3 regions of the Nocardia sp. CDC153 genome follow, and region 2 is predicted to be linked to each of the others. Evidence: riboswitches for the same ligand, from Rfam matches in the RefSeq annotation. Region 2 holds a riboswitch; each other region holds the start of a gene.
What was found. Region 2 has a riboswitch for S-adenosylmethionine ahead of VMT65_RS13640 (AfsA-related hotdog domain-containing protein). Riboswitches for the same ligand answer to the same signal wherever they lie in the genome.
Positions count from the first base shown of each region.

Region 1: it holds a riboswitch for S-adenosylmethionine, as region 2 does, so the genes downstream of both, VMT65_RS20980 (aminotransferase class V-fold PLP-dependent enzyme) here and VMT65_RS13640 (AfsA-related hotdog domain-containing protein) in region 2, are expected to answer to the same signal.
Region 3: it holds a riboswitch for S-adenosylmethionine, as region 2 does, so the genes downstream of both, VMT65_RS17725 (bifunctional o-acetylhomoserine/o-acetylserine sulfhydrylase) here and VMT65_RS13640 (AfsA-related hotdog domain-containing protein) in region 2, are expected to answer to the same signal.

Region 1 is NZ_JAYKYU010000003.1:939,439-944,520, reverse strand. It holds gene VMT65_RS20995 (hypothetical protein) at 1-96, opposite strand, end outside; gene VMT65_RS20990 (DUF2752 domain-containing protein) at 224-673, shown strand; gene VMT65_RS20985 (hypothetical protein) at 692-880, shown strand; gene VMT65_RS20980 (aminotransferase class V-fold PLP-dependent enzyme) at 895-2,208, opposite strand; SAM riboswitch class IV at 2,264-2,377, opposite strand; gene VMT65_RS20975 (class I SAM-dependent methyltransferase) at 2,441-3,292, opposite strand; gene VMT65_RS20970 (biliverdin-producing heme oxygenase) at 3,502-4,161, shown strand; gene VMT65_RS20965 (LysE family translocator) at 4,275-4,910, shown strand; gene VMT65_RS20960 (flavin reductase family protein) at 4,934-5,082, opposite strand, start outside.
Region 2 is NZ_JAYKYU010000002.1:1,089,015-1,094,096, forward strand. It holds gene VMT65_RS13625 (DoxX family protein) at 1-13, shown strand, start outside; gene VMT65_RS13630 (hypothetical protein) at 41-883, opposite strand; gene VMT65_RS13635 (HAD family hydrolase) at 877-1,602, opposite strand; gene VMT65_RS13640 (AfsA-related hotdog domain-containing protein) at 1,599-2,387, opposite strand; SAM riboswitch class IV at 2,401-2,511, opposite strand; gene VMT65_RS13645 (MFS transporter) at 2,613-3,896, opposite strand; gene VMT65_RS13650 (FMN-dependent NADH-azoreductase) at 3,874-4,500, opposite strand; gene VMT65_RS13655 (LysR family transcriptional regulator) at 4,606-5,082, opposite strand, start outside.
Region 3 is NZ_JAYKYU010000003.1:191,824-196,905, forward strand. It holds gene VMT65_RS17715 (MFS transporter) at 1-1,449, opposite strand, end outside; gene VMT65_RS17720 (TetR/AcrR family transcriptional regulator) at 1,587-2,324, shown strand; SAM riboswitch class IV at 2,337-2,447, shown strand; gene VMT65_RS17725 (bifunctional o-acetylhomoserine/o-acetylserine sulfhydrylase) at 2,544-3,893, shown strand; gene metX (homoserine O-acetyltransferase MetX) at 3,890-5,053, shown strand.

The DNA of each region.
Region 1 (5,082 bases), on a different contig from region 2:
GACACGAATGCCGACCTTGATGAAAATGATCAAAAGGATGGCGCCGACCGCGGCGAGCGCGCCGCGAATCTTGCTGCCACCCGAGTTCTGTGACATGAGTGGAATTCCCCCGAGCTCGAAAACGATTGTCGGGGCAGCATACCCAAGCGCGCTTGGTTCCCGGGGGTGCGAAGTCCGGGAGTGATCTGGCAGGTCGGCGGTGGCGCGGCTACCGTTGGTGGTCGTGGATACCACGGCAGCAGCAATCGAATCGCCCGCGCGCCCGCGGTGGCTCGGCGTCGGGCTACCGCTGCTGGCCGGTGGGGCCGTGGCCGGTGGGCTGGCGCTGCTGCACTTCCGGGATCCGCACGTGTCCGGCACCTACGGATACTGCCCGTTCTACGAGCTCACCGGGTACTGGTGTCCCGGCTGCGGTGGGCTGCGGGGGCTGCACAACCTCACCGATGGCCGGATTCTCGACGCCATTCACAGCAATGTGCTGCTGCTGCCATTGACGCTGGGCTTCATCGCCTGGTGGGGCACCTGGCTGGTGCGCGGCTGGCGCGGTCATCCGACACCGCCGCGACTACCTCAGATCCTGCCCAAATACGCGCTGTGGCTCGCGCTCGCCTTCCTCGTTGTTTTCACCGTCGTGCGGAACACGCCGTGGGGGAGTTGGATTGCGCCTGTTTAACCGGGGCATGCTCTGCGTATGAGCGACTCACTGCGGGACCGCGTGCGCGAGAAGATGGTGCGGCAACTCGAGGAGGACGGGCCGCCCGATCCCGAGCAGGGCGACACCCGGCAGGTCTCGGTGCAGGACGATCTCGACCTGCTGGACGCGGTGGCGGATGACGATCCGGTGATCGAGGAGCTCGCGGCCCGATACCTCGTGCCGTAGTCCGGAATCCGCGGTCAGAAGCCGCAGGGCGCCGCGCCGGTCGACGCATCGCCGAACGGGCGGGTCTCCGGGACCGGGTTCCAATGTCCCTCGGTGCGCGCGTAATTCCAGGTCGGGCCGTTCTCGACGAGCGTGGCAATGGCATCGATGAGGCGGTCCACATCGGCGGCGGTGGTGCCGAGGCCGATGCTGGCGCGCAGGGCGGCGTCCACGCCGAGGCGGGACAACAGCGGATGGGCGCAGAAGCGGCCGTCACGCACGCCGATGCCGTGCTCGGCCGAGAGGTAGGCGGCCACCTGGCCGGGCTCGAAGCCGTCGATGGTGAAGGCGACAATGCCGACGGCGTCGGTGCTGTCGCGCCAGACGCGCAGGAAGTTCACGCCCGGAACGGTTTTCAGGCCGTAGCGCAGGCGGTGGGTGAGGTACTGCTCGTGCTCGACGACCGTGGTCTCGTCCAGGTCGGCGAGGGCGTCGCAGGCGGCGGCCAATGCGGCCACACCCAGGACGTTCGGGGAACCGGCCTCGTGCCGCTGCGGGGCGGGGGCCCATTCGACGCCGTCGGTGGTGACCGAGCGCACCGCACCGCCGCCCGCCAGGTAGGGCTCGGCCGCGTCGAGCCAGTCGCGGCGGCCGACCAGCACGCCCGCGCCGAAGGGGGCGTAGGCCTTGTGGCCGGAGAAGGCCAGGTAGTCGATGCCCGTGGTCCGCAGATCGATGCGGCGGTGCGGGGCCAACTGCGCGGCGTCCACCAGAATGCGGGTGCCGCACTGGTGCGCGATCCAGGCCAGCCGCTCCAGCGGGAGCAGTTCACCGGTCACATTGGACGCGCCCGTAACCGCCAGCAGCGCGGCCGGTTTCGAACAGAGCTCGGCGACCAGGCGCTGAATGGTCTCTTCGATGGTGTCGGCGACCGGCACCACCCGGCGGCCGTGCCGGGTCCAGGGCAGGAAGTTGGCGTGGTGTTCCACATCCAGCACCACGGTGTCGCCGGGCACGCAGGAGGCCAGCAGGTTCAGCGAGTCGGTGGTGTTGCGGGTGAAGACCACGACCTGGTCGTCGGCCGCGTTCAGGAAGCGGGCGACCGAACCGCGCGCCGATTCGTAGCAGTCGGTGGAGACCCGGGAGGCGTACCCCGCACCCCGGTGCACGCTGGCGTAGAACGGCAGCAGCTCGGCGACGCGGTCGGTGACCTGCCGCAGCGCAGGGGCGCTGGCGGCGTAGTCGAAGTTGGCGTAGGTGGTGGTCCCGCCCTGGACCAGCGGGACCTGGAGGTCGGCGCCGGACACGGCGGCGAGCGGGGCACAGGTCTGGTCGGCGAATGCGGTCATCACGAAATCCCATCGGCTTCATGGACACGCGATCGGAAAAAAAGTATCGATCGAGAGTCCGCGCTTGCCGTACCCGGTCGGGCTACGGCCCGGTCGTCACCCGGAGCACCCCACCGCGGAGGAGGGTTGCCGACCAGCTAGCCGGGGCTTAGCGCTGGTACTCATGACCTGATTGCAGAGATTGGCAGACGATTCGCGGCCTTGTCAACCCCGCCCGTCGGGCCCGTCGGACTCAGACCTTGGTCGCGGTGACGCAGCGTTCGAGGTCGGGCACGCCTTCCGCGCCCCGGCCGAGCGGTGCGAGAAACCGTTCGACGTACTCCCGCCCGCCCACCTGTTCCAGCTCCCGCCACCCGTACTCGGCGAGCAGTTCCGCAACATCCCCGGGCAGCAATCCGAATCGCCAAATACCCTTTCCCGCAACGAATCTCCGATACGCGCCGTCGCATCCCTCGAGATTCGTGCCGTCGAGAAAATCCTGTCGGACGTAGCTGAAGACCAGCCGGCTCCCCGCGGGCGCGGCGGCGAGGGTCGCCAACGTCGCGCGCACCGCCTTCTCGGTCAGGTACTGGGTAACCCCCTCCCAGAGGAAAAGCGTTGTCCTCTCGCCCCGGTAACCACGCTCGGCGAGAGTCGTCGCGAGATCCTGTGTCTCGAAATCGATCGCCACCTGAACAACGTTGTCCGGCAGCGCTATTCGCCGCCGCTTCAACTCGATGTTCACCGGCAGATCCACCTCGAAGACCGGAACCCCGGCCGCCGCCACCAGCCGGGTGGCCCGAGTGTCGAGCCCCGCCCCGAGCACCACCACCGCCCCGACTCCCGCCCGAACGGCCGCATCGGTCTGCTCATCGAAATACCGCTTCCGGCAGGCCAGGCTGTCCCACAACCCGGGCCCCTCCCGCGCCATGACCTTGCGCAACCAGCCCCGGGTGGTTCGGTTGCGTACCAGCGGTCGCAGTCCGAGCGGCAGCATGCGGATCGCCAGGTCGTCGGTCAGCAACCGGTTCCCGGAGCGCTCGGCGCTCTCCGCGGCGGCGATGAGCATCGGGATCAGTGGGGTATCGGCGGCTCGAGTGGCCATGGGACCACTGTTGCAGGCGGTCGGTGGAGCGTCGACCGGATCGATGCGGTGTGACGAAGGGCACGTCCGGATGGGAAAAATCGTCCGAAAGTTGGAGGGGGTGGGGCGGGAAGTTCGAATCGCGAAGGGGTTGCTGGGGCGTATGGTCGAAGTGAAGTTAGGGTAGCCAAAGTGGGGTGCCCCCGGAGTTGATCGCGAGGAGCTCGACCATGTTGGATACCGGCACCCCGTTCTCGACGCTCATTCGCACCGCGACCGAGCAGCAGCACAACGAGGCGGAGCATTCCACGTTCATGCGTGACCTGCTGACCGGGCAGCTCGGGGTCGAGGCGTTCTATCGGTACACCTCGCAGTTGTGGTTCGTGTACGCCGCGCTCGAAAAGCGTTCCGAGGCTTTGGCTTCCGATCCGGTCGCGGGTCCGTTCGTCAAGCCGGAGCTGGCGCGGCTGGCCTCGCTCGAGGCCGATCTGGCCCACCTCGGCGGCGCGAACTGGCGCGACGAGCTGTCCGCGCTGCCCGCCACCGCCGCCTACGCCGCGCGCGTCGAGGAGTGCGCGAGCGAGTGGCCCGCCGGATACGTCGTGCACCACTACACCCGCTACCTGGGCGATCTCTCGGGTGGACAGGTCATTCGCGGCACCGCCGAGAAGCTGTGGAATCTGCCCAAGAAGGGCGATGGGGTGCGCTTCTACGTCTTCGAGGAGATCGGCAATCCGGCCGCGTTCAAGCGCGAGTACCGGGAAAGCCTGGACCGGCTTCCGCTCGAGGGGTCGGAAGTCGATCGCGTGCTCGACGAGGCACGGCTGGCGTTCACGATGAACACCGACGTGTTCCGTGAACTGGGTGCGGAATTCAGCGCGCGGAACTGAAACCGACCCCGTGCCGCTGACCTGTCCGTCGGGGGCGGGTCAGCGGTACTGCCCCTGCGTGGGTTCGGTATTGCCCTTGCGTGGGTTCGCGGTGATGGGTTGCCATGGACGGTATGAGTTTTCCGCTGCTGTTGAGCTTCGTGGGGTTGTGCGTGCTGTTGGCGCTCACGCCTGGCCCGGACACCTTTCTGGTGCTGCGGTTTTCGATGAACGGGTCGCGGCCCGGGGTCGCGGCGGCGGTGGGGTCGGCGTTCGGCGGGATCGTATGGGCGACCGTGGTCGCGGCGGGGGTGGCGGCGCTGCTGGAGCAATCGGCCACGGCGTATCGCACGCTCAAGGTGATCGGCGGAATCTACCTGGTGTACTTGGGGATTCGGGCGCTGCTCGAGCATCGGCGCGGACGGGAGCAGGAGGCCGAGCCGGTGGACGTCGCGGTGGCCGAAGGGAAGCCGATCTCGATTCGTTCCGCGTTCGCCGCGGGATTGCTGTCGTGCATCTTCAATCCGAAGGTGGGCCTGTTCTACCTTGCGGTGCTGCCGCAGTTCCTCACCCACGTGACCTTCGTGAACACGCTCACGCTCGGCGCGATCGAATCCACCGTCGCCGCAATCGAAATGATCGTGCTGGCGGTCGCGGCCGCGCGGGCGGTGTCGCTGCTGAAGCGGCCGAAGATCCGGGCCCGGCTGGAACAGGCCAGCGCCGCGATTCTGGCCGCGCTGGGCATCGGCACCGCGGCCTCCGCCGCATAGGCCGCCAGCCGCGGCGGCCCAGCTCAGTCGGCGATCTCGGCGCGGTGGTACGCGCCGTTGTAATACACGAGCGGGCCGACAGCGGGGGAGCTCTCGGTATTGTCGTGCACCTGGGTGACCAGGCCGATGACGAGCGTGTGATCACCGATCGGAATCAGTTGGTGGACCGTGG
Region 2 (5,082 bases):
CGCCGCACGGTGATCCCATCGAGTCCAATGATCCCGGGTGTCAGTCCCGGGTCACGAACTCGTCGAAGACCGGGGTCGGCAGTTTGAGCTGGGCGTGAATATCACCGCCCAGGCCGAAATGGCCTATCGCGCCACCGTAGTTCTGCTGATAGCTCTGCCACAGCACGACCACGCTGATGATGCGGTTCGCGCCGGGCAGCGCCGGATCCGGGAAGGGGTTGGGCAGGACCGCGCGGTAGGTGGCGGTTCCGTTCTCATCGGTTGTGAAGACGTTCGGGACGCCCAGGGGGCCGGGGCGCGTGGGAGCGTCGGGGTCCAAGTCCTTGGCGCGCAGGGACATCACGGTGTAGAGCGAATCCGGGATGAGGCCGGTGAACTCGAAACGGAACTCCCCCGATCGCGCCTCGTCGTCGACGGTGACCTCGAGGGTGCCGCGCGCCTCGAGCCACGCGCCCAGGATCACCGGCTCGGTGAGTTTGCGGCCGTCCTGCGGGCGGAAGTCCGGGATCGGCGTCTCGTGGAACGGGTAGCTGGGCCGGGTCACCGTGTCGGCGTCGGGACGCTGGTCGGGGGCGAAGACCATCGGATAGTTGTTGGCGGGCAAGGGCAGCGGCAGGGTGTGCAGGACGCTCGCGGCATCCTCCTCCGAGAGGTCCTCGCCCAGCTCGCGCACGATCGTGTAGGCGGCCAGCTCGCCGAATTTCGGCACCGGCGTATCAGCGGCGACAATGGCCCGCCCCCAGCGGCGGGTGATGCCGCCGTCCGCGTCGGGCTCGGTGAGGAAGCCGACCACAATGAAATTGCCGTCGGCGTCGAGGACTTCGCTCGGCGGGTACAGCGGGCCCTGGGTGGTCGGGGTCAGTTCGTAGCTTCGGGTCACCATACGGAGAGCGCTTCCTGATCGGAGAGAAGGCGGCCGGGATCGTCGACGGACGCGCCGACCCGGTCGGAGAAGTGGATCCAGCCGTGGCCGTGCGCCGACAGCACCGCGTCGTCGCCGCGGAAGCCGGGGTGTGCGACGGCCCGCAGGAACGGCAAATCGCTGGCGTGATCGCCGTAGCCGTAGCTGTTTTCGCGGGCGATGCCGTGCTCGCGCAGGAAATCGGTGACCGCGCTCGCCTTGGCGGTGCCGATCATGGGGTGATGGACCTCGCCGGTCAGCACGCCCGCCGCGTCGACCACCGGGGTGGTGGCGATGAGGTGATCGGCACCCAGCGCATCGGCGACCGGGGCGATCGCCGCGGCGAACGAGCCCGACAGCAGGACCGTGGTGTCACCCGAATTCTGGTGTGCGCGCAGCGCTTCCACCGCGTCGGTGTAGTAGACGGCACCGCTCGCGGAGAACTCGGCGAACCAGCGGCGGCCGGCGGCGGCCAAGGCGTCGGCACGCACGCCTCGATAGGCCCGGTAGTACTGCCGGTTCACCTCCTCGCGGGGTGTTCCGGACGCGGCCTGTCGCTTGATCTCGTCGCTGAGGCGCGCGTATTCGCTGCCGTCGTCGCCGTTCTCGGCCAGCCAGAAGCGCTGGAAGGCGAACATGCTCTTGACGGTGATGAGGGTTTCGTCGACGTCGAAGAACGCCGCACCCGCTGTCGCGCTCATGCCACCGCGCCCAGGTAGGCGGCGATCGCCTTGGCGGCCTTGTGGCGTTCGATCTGCGAGATGCGCTCATTGGGCAGGGCCGCGTAGGTGATGCGGGTGGTGGCCACGCTGCGGTCGAGCTGGCGCACGTCGACGTCGATGGCGAACTCCAGCTTGGCCGGGTCCTCGATGGCGATCGGGGTGAGCACCGCGTGCAGGGTGGCGGGCAGCGGGAACAGGAAGGACTTGAACTCCAATTCGATGCTGTTCCAGACGATGTAGAAGTGCTGTTCGGGCCAGCGGCGGCCGTACTCCAGCTCGAACGCGCCCAGGAACAGCTGGCGCACCGCCTCCACGATGACGATGCCCTGCACGTGTTCGCCGGTCTGGTGGTCGAGCAGCAGTTCGTTGTCGCCGTGAATGCGCAGATCCGCCCGGAACTCGGTCTCGGACTCGCGAATCAGATTGGCCAGCAGCACATTCGAATTCTGATACTTGTGTACCTGGTGGCGGGGTGCCGGTTCGTCGACCGCGCCGCGCACGTGCAGCCCGGCCGGGGCGTGCACCCGCGCCACGTGCTCGAGGTAGTCGAGGTCGTGGCGGGTCACCCCCTGCCCGAGATGAACGGTCAACGCGCGCTCCGACTCCCGCCACCGGCCGCCGCGCAGGGCGGCGACCAGTCCCGACACCGTGAAGGCCCGGTCGTCCTCGGCGATACCGCGGAAGCGGTCGGCCACCAGCAGCACCTCGCCGACGGCCACCTCCCCCGAGAGCACGGACACCGAATCGAGCTGGGCTACAGACATTTTTCCTCCGAGAGCAAGACGCTTATGGCGGCGCTCGCCACCATCCGGTCGTCACCCGGAGCACCCCGCCGTCGTGGAGGGTTGCCGCCCAGCCAGCCGGGGCTTGACACTGGAACTCATGACCGTCCACGAAAACCTATGTCCCCCAGTATTTTTGACCCATAGTTTCAACCACCCCGATCGAAACCCGCCCACGGAGGACAGCGCTGTCCCCCGCCCGCCGATCTAACCCGCGGTGGCTTCCCCCACGCCGACCCCGCTCGGTGCCGTCGCGGCTTCCCGGACAACTACTCGCGTCGAGGCGACGGCCAATGCCGCCCCCAGCGCCGCCAATGCCGCGATGGTCAGCGCGACCGCCGAATAGCCATGGCGTGAAACCAGATTGGCGAGCTGTGGTCCCGCACTGGCCCCGACGAACAGGGCGAAGGTGTAGAGCGCGGTGGCGGTGCCCCGTGCCTCGCCCGCCTGCGCCGCGATCGCCTGGACCGCCGCCGGTGCCGCGACCGCGATGGCCGTCACGAACACGAACAGCCACATCGCGACCCATACGCCGCCCAGGGGGACCGCGGTGATCGCCGCCGCTGCGGCGGCTGCGGCCAGGGCGGTGATCAACCGTGCCGCCGGTGCGATCACCCCCAATCGTCCGGCGAGCAGCGGCACCGCCACCATGGCCGGAATCGCGCTGGCCCGCAGCGCGAGCAGGGCGGCATTGCCGGATCCCACTCCGTCCGGCGGTGCGAGCTGGATACCGGTATAGATGCCGACGAACGAGCCCAAGATCGCCAGGCAACTCAGATACAACAGAGCCAGGCGAGATTGCCGGAGCAGAATCACGAAGGGCACGAACACGGTTCGCGCGACATCCGCGAATCCACCCTCGGTTGTGACCGCCGCGTCTCTTACCGAATTCGGCGGCTGGAGAACCACGCGCAGTAACACCGCCGACAGGGCGAACACGACTGCTCCGGCGACGAAGATTGCGTGCCAGCCCCAGGCATTGCCGACGAGTTGGGCCAGGACCTGGGCCACCACGCCCGCGCCGAGGAAGGAGCTGGTCAGGCAGGTGAGGGCGAAGATTCTGCGGTCGGGGGCAATGCGTTCGGCGAGGTAGGCGAAGGCGGCGGGGGCGAAGAAGGAGGCGGTGAGGCCCTGCAGGATTCGTGCCGAGAGGCCGGTCACGAGTCCGGGGGCGGCCGCCACCAGGAGGGAGCTCACCACTGTGGCGAGCAACCCGCCGACGATCACCGGCCGCCGTCCCCAGCGGTCCGAGAGCGGCCCGGTCACCAGGAAGCCCGCGCCGTAGGCCAGCCCGAAGGCGGTGGTGGTCCAGGTGGCCGCCGACTTGGACGTATCCCAGTCCGCCGCAAGCCGATTCAGCACCGGCAGCACCACGTAGAGCTGGCCCACCACCAGGATGCCGACCGCGCAGACCGCCGCGACGGTCCGACCGGTCGGGGCCCAGCCCGGCTCGGTAGCCGAGCCCGGCTCAGTAGTCGGCGGCGAGCTCACGCGCACGCTCCTGGGCCGCGGCGAATCCCGCCTCCGGCTTCTCGGTCAATACCGTTGGCGCGAACCGGATCTCGGCAATGTCCTTGATGCCCACGAAGTTCAGCCAGTCCTCGACGAACGGCGTCGCGAAGTCGGAGCCGAACTGCACCGGCACACCCGGCTGATGTACGCCGCTGGTGTACACCGTGACCGCCCGCTTGTCGGTGAGCAGCCCCGAATACCCGCTCTGCGGATCGAAGGTGAACGTCCACCCCGGCTGGGTCACGATATCGACCCACTGCTTGAAGATGTACGGCACGCCCGCATTCCAGATCGGCAGGTTGATCACGTACAGATCGGCCGCCGCGAACCGCTCGAACACCACCCGCGCCCGCTCCCAGGCCGCGAGCTGCTCGGGTGTCTGATCCCGCCCGGTGAACAATGCCAACTTGGCCTCGGCCGCATGGGTTCCGAAGTCCGGCAGGTCGGCGTCGAACAGATCGATGGTGTCGACCGTCAGCCCCGGATCCTTCGCGACGAGCCCATCGATGAATGTCCGAGCCAACGCCCGCGACTGACTGCGCTCACCGCGCGCCGACGCATTGATATGCAACAGGGTGGTCATCGAATCCCTTTCGTAGACAACGATGTCCACGTCTATCAAGCGGCACCCGCCCCGCACGACGGTTCTGTGCGCGCTGATCCGAAGCCCCCGGCACCGACCGGGCCTTCACTCGAGTGCGGTGGCGACCGCGGCGGGGACCGGGACGCCACGGCGGACGACCTCGGCGATGAAGCGGCGCACCAGAACGTCGGCGGGAGTCGCGGTCAGGCACACCAGGTCTCGGGTGACACCCGGTCGCAGGCGACGGATCGGTGGGACCGCGCCGCCGCCGAGGGCCGTGGTGGGGACGAGGGCCACGCCGAGACCGGCGGCGGCCAGGCGGGCGGCGGTGCCGGCCTGGCGGGTGCGGACCGCAGCCGTGAGCGTCACCTGGTGGCGGGCGGCTTCGGCGTCCAGCCAGGCGGCCAATCCGTTGTCGGGGTGGTAGTGGACCAGGGGTTCGTCTCGGAGTTGTTCGAAGGTGATGAGCTTGCGTTCGGCCAGGGGGTGGCCCGGCGGGAGTACCGCCACGATCTCCTCGACACCGATCAGCTCGACAGCGCCCGTGAAGCGGGTCGGGCGGGGGCCGATGGCCACATCGGT
Region 3 (5,082 bases), on a different contig from region 2:
CGGCTTGTCCCGGATCATGAACGCCGCGATCGGAATGCAGAGCAGGAAGAAAACCGCGCCGATCAGGAATGCGATGTCGTAGGAGTGGATCGAGGCCCGCTCCATCACATGGTCGATGGTCGCGTTATTGCGCACATACCGCTGCGCCACCTGCACCGAAATGGTGGTCAGCAGAGCCGTGCCGATCGAACCGCCGACCTGCTGCGCCGCGTTCAGCAGGGCGCTGGCCACACCCGAATCCTCGGCCTCGACCTGATGCAGCGCCGTGGTCTGCATGGACACGAACAGGAAGCCCATGCCGAGCGCGATCAGGATCATGGCGGGCAGCAGGGCGCTGGCGTAGCTGTCACCGAACTCGAGCCGCGACAGCCACAGCAGACCCGCCGCGCCGAGCACCGAACCCGCCAGCATCAGCGGCCGCGGGCCGATCTTGGGCAGCACCGCCGAGGCGATACCCGCCGACACCACGATCCCGGCCGGGAAGGGCAGGAACGCCACACCCGTCTTGAGCGCCGAGTAGTGCTCCACGATCTGCAGGTAGAAGCTCAGGTTCAAGAACATGGCGAACATGGCGATGGGCACCAGCAGCGCGATCAGATACGACCCGCCGCGGTTGATCTCACCCGGAATGCGCAGCGGCAGCAGCGGATTCGCGGTCCGCTTCTCGATCGCCACGAAGGCCGCCAGCAAGGCCACACCCGCGATGAACAGCGCCAGTGTGAGGGAGGCCGTCCAGCCGTCGGAGGCCGCGCGGCTGAAGCCGTAGACGATGGAGATCAGACCCAGGGTGACGGTGACCGCGCCCGGCAGGTCGTAGCCGCCGGTGCGGGGTGCGGGCACATCCTTGATCACGAAGGCGAACGCGCCGACCAGCGCCAGCAGCGCGACCGGGGTGTTGACCAGCAGCGACCAACGCCAGTTCGCGTACTCGACGAGCGCGCCACCGGCGATCAGGCCCAGCGCCGCGCCCGCCGCGGACACGCCCGCGAACACACCGAACGCGCGAGCGCGCTCCTTGGCCTCGGTGAAGGTCACCGACACCAGCGACAGCGCGGCCGGGGCCAGCAGCGCGCCGAACGCGCCCTGCAACGCGCGGCCCGCGAAGAGTTCGACCTGGCTCTGCGCGAGACCGGCCAGCGCCGAGGCCGCGGCGAAGCCGATCAGGCCGACCATGAGGATCCGGCGGCGGCCCAGGTAGTCGGCGAGGCGGCCGCCGAGCAGCAGCAGGCCGCCGAAAATCAGGGTGTAAGCGGTGAAGATCCACTGCTTGTCGCCATCGCTGATGTGCAGATCCTGCTGCGCGAAGGGCATGGCAATGGTGACGATCGTGGCGTCCAGGACCACCATGAGCTGCGCCATCGCGATCACGGCGAGCGCCCACCAGCGCCTGGAGTCTTTTGCGGGACTTGCTGTTTCGTCGGTACCGAGAGCGTCCGTCGCTACGGTCATGAGCCTCTCCTCTGGGGTTCGAAGGCAGCTTTCACCATACTGGCCCCCACCGACATTTGGCGTCAAGGGAAATTTGTCGCGGTGCGACAGTTGTCATATCGGGACAGTCCGGACCATTAAGGCCCTAAGATGGAGTCATGTCGGAGTTGTCAAGTCACATCGGTGTGATCTCGCGTCACCGCCCCGGCGTCCATGCCGACCGCCCCGGGTTGCGCGAGCGCAAGAAGCAGCAGACGCGGACCCGGATCATCGACGTCGCCCTGAAGCTGTGCGATGAGCAGGGCTTCGACGCGACCACCGTCGAGCAGATCGCCGACGCCGCGGATGTCTCACCGCGCACCGTGAACCGGTACTTCGACAGCAAGGAAGCGATCGTCATCGCGCCCATCGAGGGCTGGGGTCAGGCCCTCGCCGACGCCCTGCGCGCCCAGCCCGTCACCGGCGACGAGATGGAAGCGCTGCTCGCCGCCTTCCTCGCGGTGGTCGACCAGATCATCGAATCCGATGCGCCCGTGCCGTTTCGGTGGTTCCAGCAAATGCAGCGCATCTCCCGCGACAGCGTCGCGGTGCGCGCGCTCAGCATGGAGTCGGCCGATACCAAGACCCGCGCCATGACCGAGGTGCTCGCCGAGCGACTGCAGCTGCCGGAGGATCACCTCACCGTCCGGCTCATCGCCGCCACCTGGCACGGCATCGTGCGCGTGGGCATGGAGTGCGAGTTCGACTCCGACTCCGAGTTCCCGGACTGCACGACCGCGATGACCGCGCGCTCCCTCGCCGACAATGTGCTGGCCGCCTTCCACGAGTTCCGCCGGGTCTGCTGCGGATCGACTGTGGCGAGCCCCACTTCGGAGACGGCGGCCTCCGCCCGCTAGAATCTCGCAACAGGTCAAGAGCATCAGCGTCAAGCCCCGGCTAGCTGATCGGCAACCCTCCAGCTGCGGTGGGGTGCTCCGGGTGAGGACCGGGCGTTCGAAGGACGAACGCAAGCGCACCTAGGAGGTCTACCGAAATGTGTTGTTGTCGAAGCCCATTCGCTTCTCGATAACGTCAAACTTCCGCCATTCGGCGACCTTGTTTTTGGAGCAGAACACATGAGTGACTCGACCGCGCCCGCGGCCGTTGGGGCTGACGACACCCTCGACCCGGCCAACTGGTCCTTCGAGACCAAGCAGATTCACGCCGGGCAGGCCCCCGATTCGGCCACCGGAGCCCGCGCCCTGCCCATCTACCAGACCACGTCCTACGCCTTCCGCGACACCGATCACGCCGCCGCGCTGTTCGGTCTCGCCGAGCCGGGCAATATCTACACCCGCATCATGAACCCCACCCAGGACGCGGTGGAACAGCGCATCGCCGCCCTCGAAGGCGGTGTCGCGGCGTTGCTGCTGGCCTCCGGGCAGGCGGCGGAGACCTACGCGATCCTGAATCTGGCCGAGGCGGGCGACCACATCGTGGCCAGCCCGCATCTCTACGGCGGCACCTACAACCTGCTGCACTACTCGCTGCCCAAGCTGGGCATCGAGGTCAGCTTCGTCGACGATCCCGATGATCTCGAGCAGTGGCGCGCGGCCGTGCGGCCGAACACCAAGGCGTTCTACGGTGAGACCGTTGCCAATCCGTCCAGCTCGATCCTGGACATTCCGGGGATCGCGGAGGTCGCGCACGCTGCCGGTGTGCCGCTCATCGTCGACAACACCGTCGCCACCCCGTACCTGATCCAGCCGCTGAAGCTGGGCGCGGACATCGTCGTGCATTCGGCCACCAAGTATTTGGGCGGACACGGTTCGGCGGTCGCCGGTGTGATCGTGGACGGCGGCACGTTCGATTGGACCGTGCGGAACGAAGCGGGCGAGTCCCGCTTCCCGGGCTTCACCACCCCCGATCCGAGCTACCACGGCGCGGTCTTCGCCGATCTCGGCGCGCCCGCCTACGCGCTCAAGGCGCGCGTGCAACTGCTGCGCGATCTGGGCGCGGCGGTCTCGCCGTTCAACGCCTTCCTCATCGCGCAGGGCATCGAGACGCTGAGCCTGCGTATCGAGCGGCACGTGGCCAACGCGCAGGCGGTGGCGGAATTCCTCGCCGGGCAGCCGGGCGTCGAGAAGGTGTACTACGCGGGCCTTCCCGACTCGCCCTGGTTCGAGCGTGGCAAACAGCTGGCACCCAAGGGTGTCGGTGCCATCGTGTCGTTCGAACTGGCCGGTGGCGTGGACGCGGGCAAGAAGTTCGTGGAGGCGCTGGTGCTGCACAGCCATGTCGCTAACATCGGGGATGTGCGCTCGCTCGTCATCCATCCGGCCTCCACCACGCACTCCCAGCTGACGCCCGCCGAGCAGTTGGCTTCCGGCGTCACGCCTGGTCTGGTGCGTTTGGCCGTGGGCATCGAGGGCATCGGCGACATCCTGGCGGATCTGCGCGCCGGACTGACGGCGGCGGCAAGTTGACCGTGAACATCGAATCGAGGACGTCCCGTCACGCGGCCGAGCTGTTGCTGCCGCCGCCGGACGGGACGCTCGCGAGCATTGCCATCGGGGATGTGGAGCTCGAGTCCGGAGCCGTCATCCCCGATGTAACGCTGGCCGTGCAACGGTGGGGCGAACTTTCCGAGAACGCCGACAACGTGGTGCTCGTCGAGCACGCGCTGACCGGTGATTCGCATGTGGTGGGCCCCGCCGACGTGCACCACAGCCAGCCCGGGTGGTGGGACGGCATTGTCGGTCCCGGTGCACCGGTGGACACCCGCGAATGGTGTGTCATCGCCACCAATGTGCTGGGCGGCTGTAAGGGCAGCACCGGCCCGGCCTCGCTGGCCCCGGACGGAAAGCCTTGGGGCGCACGGTTTCCCGAGATCTCGATCCGCGATCAGGTGACCGCGGAGGCCAAGCTGTTCGATCTGCTCGGCATCGAGCGGCTGGCCGCGGTGCTCGGCGGGTCGATGGGTGGCATGCGGGTGCTGGAGTGGATGGTCGGCAGCCCGCAGCGCGTGGGCGCGGCGCTGGTGTTGGCGGTCGGCGCGCGCGCCACCGCCGACCAGATCGGCACCCAGACCACCCAGCAGGCCGCCATCAAGGCCGATCCGAACTGGCAGGGCGGCAACTATCACGGCACCGGGCGCGCGCCCATGGCCGGAATGGGTATCGCCCGGCGCATCGCGCACCTGACCTACCGCACCGAGTTCGAGCTGGACCACCGGTTCGAGAACCACGCCCAGGGCAATGAGGATCCCCGGGCGGGTGGGCGCTACGCGGTGCAGAGCTATCTGGAGTACCAGGCGGACAAGCTGATCTCGCGCTTCGATCCGGCCACCTATGTGCTGCTCAGCGAGGCCATGAACCGCCACGACGTGGGCCGCGGGCGCGGCGGCGTCGAGGCGGCGCTGGCATCGACGCCGGTGCCGTGCGTGGTCGGCGGGGTCGACTCCGATCGGCTCTACCCGCTGCGCACCCAGCAGGAGCTGGCCGATCTGCTGCCCGGTTCCAAGGGGCTCGAGGTCATCCACTCCAAGGACGGCCACGACGGCTTTCTGACCGAGTTCGAGGCGGTCGGCAAGCTGGTGCTCGAGACGATGGATCTGGCCCGCGCCCAGCGCGAGTCCGGTCGCTGAACAACCGCTGCAATTCCGCTGCATTTCCG